2 linked regions of the Cryptosporangium aurantiacum genome follow. The protein of the gene in region 2 binds, or shares a complex with, the protein of the main gene of each other region. Links are inferred from orthologs where the notes say so. Each region holds a gene or a part of one and is shown on either strand. Other genes may lie near its edges. The genes, in order: BUB75_RS07500 and rpmJ.

Region 1 (3,160 bases), on a different replicon or contig from region 2:
CTCGGCACGCTCGGACCATGGTTACGGAGCGCCGCCGCAGCTCGGCACTGGAGATTGTCCTGACGACGTTCGCGCTGATCGTGCTCGGCGCGTGGTTCGTGGCGATGTGCCTCTACGGGCCGTTCCTCGCGCTCGTCGGTCCGGACTGCGATGCGGATCGCGGACTGGCCTGCACCGTAGCCGGAGGCTGGCTGATGATCAGCCTGCCTGCGGTGTCGACGTTGATCGCGTTGATCGTCGCGCTGTTCGGCTTCCGCTACCGCGGGTGGGGGCGCGCCGGTGTCATCGGCGCGGCCTACCTTGTGCCGCCGCTCGGGCTCGCGATCGCCATCCAGATGGCGGGGGGCGCGTTCTGAGCGCTCAGAGGCGGAACACGAACGCGTAGGAGATCGCGGCAGCGACGAGCGCCCCGATCACCGCGCCGAGGATCGTCCAGCCGAACGGGAACGCCAGCAGCACGAACGTCAGCACTCCGGCGACGGCGGGAACCACCGGCTTCGGAACGGCCGGGATCGTCGGGCGGTGGTCGGTGTGCGGGTCGGGGGTGGCGTCGGCCTCCTCCCGGTCTTCCGCGATCTCCGCGGGGGAGCGGGTGTCGACCTCGTCGTAGGTCGTGGCGAGCGCGTCGTGGTGCGGATCCGAGTCGAGGTCGGTGGAACGATCCGCGTCCGAGGGGTTCACAGTCATGTCGTGTCGCTACCCGGCGGACGCGCACACGAAAACGCCCGGCCTTCTCGGCCGGGCGTCGCGCTGGGGTCAGCGTTCCTCGTGGAGCTCCGCGTGGCGACCTGCGTCTCGGCACGGTGTCGTACTTCGGGGGTGTCAGCGTTCCTCGCGGAACTCCACGTGGCGACCTGCGTCTCGGCACGGTGTCGTACCTCGGGGGTGTCAGCGTTCCTCGCGGAACTCCACGTGGCGACCTGCGTCTCGGCACGGTGTCGTACTTCGGGGGTGTCAGCGTTCCTCGCGGAACTCCACGTGGCGACCTACGCGGGGGTCGTACTTCGTCAGCGTGAGCCGGTCGGGGTCGTTCCGCCGGTTCTTCCGGGTGACGTACGTGAAGCCGGTGCCCGCGGTCGACCGCAGCTTGACTACCGGGCGGAGCTCGTTGCCCTTGGCCATTTCTCTCTCCCACTCGCCGGAGCTTGCGGTTAGTGTAACGAAAACCATGTTCAAGTATTCCGCCGTGCGCGGGAACATGTGACCAGTGGGTTGGGTTATCCAACCGAGCGGCCAGAAAGTGGCCGCGAACAGAGAGGAACGTCGGCATGAAGCCTGGTATCCACCCCGAGTACCGCCCGGTGGTGTTCCGTGACCGGTCGGCGGACGTGGCGTTCCTGACCCGCTCGACGGTGACCACGAGCCGCACGATCGAGTGGTCGGACGGCACCACATACCCGCTGGTCGAGGTCGACATCTCGTCGGCCAGCCACCCGTTCTACACCGGTAAGCAGCGCATCCTCGACAGCGCCGGTCGCGTCGAGAAGTTCCGCGCTCGCTACGCGAAGAAGAAGTAAGCCCCGCTCCCGGGAGCCCACAGGGCCGTTGGTTAGGGCCCTTGGGCTACCGGGGGAGGCTTGTGTGCGCGTGGTGCGTGCGCTCGGGCTGCTCGTCGCGGTCGTCGTACGCGGCACGGCGCGGCCGAATCGATGCGGACCCAGGGATTTCTCAAAACTAACAGTGTTTGCCATCGGTCGTCGGTAACAATCGGCGCGTGCTCACCGCGCGAATTCCGCAACTAGCCGACGCCGGCACCGGCCCCGGCCGGCCGGAGGTCCGCGCGCTGCTCGAGCAGGTTCGTGCACATCAGGGCGGTGGCCTCGTCGTGCAGGGCCCGCCCGGAATCGGCCGGACGTCGCTGCTCCGGTACGCCGCGGACGCCGCCCAGGGTTTTGTCGTCCTGACCGCCGAAGGCGTGGAGGCCGAGTCGGACCTCCCGTTTGCCGCCCTGCACCGGCTCCTGATGCCGCTCGCGGCCCGGGTCTCCACGCTCCCGAAGCTCCAGGCCGCGACGCTGACCAGGGCGATGGCCGGTGACCCGACGGACGTCCCCGGCGAGCTGCCGCTCTGCGTCGCGGTGCTCGAACTGCTGGTGCGGACGGCGAGCCGCCGGCCGGTGCTGTGCTGCGTCGACGACGTCCACCTGGTCGACGAGGCCTCCCGGGACGCGCTGGCGTTCGTGGCCAGGCGGTTGGCCGCCGAGAAGGTCGCGATCGTGTTCACGATGCCCGACGACCGGCCGCCGCTGCCCGGCCTGCCGTCGCTCACGCTGCCGGGCCTGGCGCCGCCGGCCTCGGCCGCGCTGATCGGCCGGCTGCTCGCCGGTGACGTCGCCGCCGACGTCGCGGCCGCGATCGCCCGGTCCTGCGCGGGCAACCCGCGTGCGATCGAGGAACTGACCCGGACGCTCTCCGCCGACCAGCGCGCCGGACGCGCGCCGCTACCGGAGACGCTGCCGCTCTACAGCCGGGTGCGCCGCGAGTACGACGAGCGGATCGCCCGGCTGCCGCTCGCCGCGCGCCGGCTCCTGCTGCTGGTCGCGACCGACGAACAGCTCGACGCGGGGACCCTGGCCCGCGCCGCCGAAGCGGGCGGTGGCCACCTGTCGGCGTTGGAGCCGGCCGAGGCGGCAGGCCTCGTGCACGAGGTCGACGGCGCGGTGCGGTTCCGGTTCCCGCTGCTGCGCGGCGCGGTTTACCAGGCGGCGTCGGCAGCCGATCGCCGCGCGGCCCACCAGCTGCTCGCGGAGGTGCTGGCGCACGAGGAGACCGACGCCGGTACCCGCGCCGAGGCCGAGTGGCGGCTGCGACGGGCCTGGCACCTGGCGGCGCTCGCGCCCGAGCCCGGTGGGGCCGACGACGGCGTGGCCGACGAACTGGAGCGCGCCGCCGCCGCGGTCCGCGATAGCGGCGACCACGCCGCCGCGTCGTTCGCGGCCGAGCGGATCGCCGAGCTGACGCCGGAACCGGACGAGAAGGCCGGGCACCTGCTGGCCGCCGCCAAGGACGCCTGGCTCGCCGGGCAACCGCACCGGGCAGGCGTCCTGCTCGCGCGGTTGCGCCCGCCGCGACCGGAGACCGCGCTGCACGGGTTCCGCGATCTCCTGCGAGGCGAGATCGAGCTCCGCACCGGCCTTCCCGCCGCGGCTCAGGAACTCCTG
Region 2 (3,085 bases):
CCTGCCGGGCCGGGAGAGCGTGAACCAGGATCCGCATCTGGCTGGAGAGAACCTCGAGCCAGGCCGGGATCCCACGGGAGCCGGCTTCGGCGCGCGCCACGACGAACGGCGTGAGCTCGCGGGACTTCTCCCGGACCTCGACGATGTCGTTCTCGCTGACGCGGTACGACGGGATGTCGACCTTGACGCCGTTGACCAGCACGTGACCGTGCCGGACCACCTGGCGCGCCATGTCGCGGGACTTGGCGAAGCCGGCCCGGTAGATGACGTTGTCCAGGCGGGACTCCAGGATCTGGAGCAGGATGTCGCCGGTCTTGCCCTGCTTGCGGTTCGCCTCGACGTAGTAGCCGCCGAACTGCTTCTCCAGAACGCCGTAGATGCGCTTGGCCTTCTGCTTCTCACGCAGCTGGAGCAGGTACTCGCTGTCCTTGGTCCGACCGCGGCCGTGCTGGCCCGGCGGGTAGGGACGAACCTCGATCGGGCACTTCGGCGACTCGCACTTGCTGCCCTTGAGGAACAGCTTCATCTTCTCGCGCCGGCAGCGGCGGCAGTCAGCACCGGTGTAACGGGCCATTTCTCCTCAGTCTCCTCGTAACGTGGTGCTGATCAGACGCGGCGGCGCTTGGGCGGGCGGCAGCCGTTGTGCGGCATCGGGGTGACGTCGGAGATCGACCCCACCTCCAGGCCGGTGGCCTGCAGCGACCGGATGGCGGTCTCGCGACCGGAGCCCGGGCCCTTCACGAAGACGTCGACCTTGCGCATGCCGTGCTCCTGCGCCTTGCGGGCAGCGTTCTCGGCAGCCATCTGGGCGGCGAACGGCGTCGACTTACGCGAGCCCTTGAAGCCCACGTGGCCGGCGGAGGCCCAGCTGATCACGTTGCCCTGCGGGTCCGTGATCGACACGATCGTGTTGTTGAACGTGCTCTTGATGTGCGCGTGGCCGTGCGCGACATTCTTCTTTTCCTTGCGCCGGACCTTCTTGACCCCGGCGCCACGGCTCTTCGGTGGCATTGCGGAAATTCTCCTCGAGAAAGCGGTTGGCTAGTCGGCTCCTGAAGCGGGCGGCGGACTACTCACGCCGCCGCGCGGGCGATTACTTCTTGCCCGGCTTCTTCTTGCCGGCCACGGTCTTGCGCGGGCCCTTACGGGTACGCGCGTTGGTGTGCGTGCGCTGACCGCGCACAGGAAGGCCGCGCCGGTGCCGGATGCCCTGGTAGCAACCGATCTCGATCTTGCGCCGGATGTCAGCGGCGACCTCGCGGCGCAGGTCACCTTCGACCCGGAACGAGGCCTCGATGTAGTCACGGAGTCGAACCAGGTCCTCGTCCGACAGGTCGCGAACGCGGGTGTCCGGGTTGAGCCCGGTCGCCTTGATCGTCTCCAGGGAACGGGTCCGGCCGATACCGAAGATGTACGTGAGCGCGATCTCTAGCCGCTTCTCGCGGGGGAGGTCTACGCCGACGAGACGTGCCATGGGTGGGCGTACTCCTTCGTCTGCGGAGGTCTGCGCGTCTCCGGATCCCGCCTGCCCGGGCGGGCCCCGGCCTCCGACCGGGGGTGGGACGTGAGCACGTGCTCACGCCTGGAGACGCTTTACTGAGTTGCGATGACTGCGCGAGGCAGAATCTTCTCGCCGCCCTGAGGAGAGGGCGGCGGCGATCAGCCCTGCCGCTGCTTGTGGCGCAGGTTCTCGCAGATCACCATGACCCGCCCGTGACGGCGGATCACCTTGCACTTGTCACAGATCGGCTTGACGCTCGGGTTGACCTTCACGGCTGTCGCCATCTCCTTGAAAACGCTCGCCAGCCGTGAGGCCTAGCGCGCTGCTCGTTACTTGTAGCGGTAGACGATGCGCCCACGGGACAGGTCGTAGGGCGAGAGCTCCACGACAACCCGGTCCTCGGGCAGGATGCGGATGTAGTGCTGCCGCATCTTCCCGGAGATGTGGGCAAGGACGAGGTGGCCGTTCTGCAGCTCCACGCGAAACATCGCGTTCGGCAGCGCTTCGACGACTCGGCCTTCGATTTCGATGGCCCCGTCTTTCTTGGGCATGTCCTCCGCAATCGTGACGTCGTTCCGGGCCCGGAGGCACCGGCGGTAAAACTCTGGATCAACACGTCGGTCTTCAGCCGCGTCCCCCCGCTAGACATGCGAGGAGAACAGACGCAACGCGCCAGCAACGAAGTCTACGTTGTCGTGGCCTGACCCGCCAAACCGGCCCTAGTCACGCCGCCCCGTGAGGCGGTTGGCCAGCAGGACGAGACCCCAGATTCCGAGCGGGAAGATCGGCCAGTAGAACGTGACCTCCCCGCGGGCGATGCTGGTGATCAGCCAGATGCCGGTCAGCAGCACCGCCAGCCGGATCCAGCTGGATTCCCCACTGGTGAGACGTTTCCGCGCGGTGACGCTCGACGCCGGCTGCGGGTGCTGCTCCGGCAGGTCGGCGGTGAGCGGTGTGAGGTCCGACTCGGTCTTCGCGGCGTAGGCCGCCGCAGCCCGCTCGTCGAACTCGTGGAGGTCGAGCCTGCCCTCGTCGAGGGCTGCCTTCAGACGAGTGACGACGGCCTGGCGCTCGGCGTCCCCTACCCGAACATCGGGACGCCTCGGTTCCGGCACGTCGGGTAACGGGGACGACATGGCTCCAGTGTCGCTCAGTCGCGGGGTTGCTGCCGGGTGACCGCGTCGCCGAGGCGGGAAACGCCGCCGTCCAGCGCGGTCAGCACCCACGGGCCGTCGTCGGTCAGGACAAACGTGTGTTCGGTGTGCGCCGCGCGCGAGCCGTCGACGGTCACCACCGTCCAGCCGTCCTCCAGCTCATCGGTCTCCGGGTCGGCCATCGTGATCATCGGCTCGATCGCCAGCGCCATCCCGACCCGCAGCTTCGGCCCGCGTCCCGGCTTGCCGTAGTTGAGGACGTGCGGATCCTGGTGCATCTCGGTGCCGATGCCGTGGCCACCGTAGTGCTTGACGATCCCGTACTTACCGCCGGCGCGGACCGCGGTCTCGACGGCGTGGCTGATGTCGGTGAGCCGGCCTCCGACGCGCGCGGCCGCGAACCCGGCCCACATCGCGTCCTCGCAGACCT

What was found.
Region 1: rpmJ (region 2) and BUB75_RS07500 share a complex: the UniProt entries of both Bacillus subtilis proteins name them as parts of the 50S ribosomal subunit. The link is inferred for Cryptosporangium aurantiacum from one-to-one orthologs.

The regions. Positions count from the first base shown.
Region 1 is NZ_FRCS01000002.1:137,126-140,285, reverse strand. Bases 46-2,892 are described here. They hold BUB75_RS07500 (type B 50S ribosomal protein L31), read left to right. Parts: upstream 46-1,268; coding sequence 1,269-1,517; downstream 1,518-2,892. Other genes in these bases: BUB75_RS07495 (AAA family ATPase), read left to right, coding at 1,715-2,892; rpmG (50S ribosomal protein L33), read right to left, coding at 955-1,122; BUB75_RS07510 (hypothetical protein), read right to left, coding at 361-687; BUB75_RS07515 (hypothetical protein), read left to right, coding at 46-356. Also shown: more of BUB75_RS07515, read left to right, coding at 18-45; more of BUB75_RS07495, read left to right, coding at 2,893-3,160. UniProt on the Bacillus subtilis protein: While neither of the L31 paralogs is essential, this protein does not seem to function as the main L31 protein.
Region 2 is NZ_FRCS01000005.1:508,866-511,950, forward strand. What follows is about bases 217-2,988. They hold rpmJ (50S ribosomal protein L36), read right to left. Parts: upstream 1,774-2,988; coding sequence 1,660-1,773; downstream 217-1,659. Other genes in these bases: rpsD (30S ribosomal protein S4), read right to left, coding at 217-574; rpsK (30S ribosomal protein S11), read right to left, coding at 607-1,011; rpsM (30S ribosomal protein S13), read right to left, coding at 1,094-1,474; infA (translation initiation factor IF-1), read right to left, coding at 1,831-2,052; BUB75_RS20005 (DUF1707 SHOCT-like domain-containing protein), read right to left, coding at 2,221-2,637. Outside these bases: more of rpsD, read right to left, coding at 1-216; more of map, read right to left, coding at 2,989-3,085.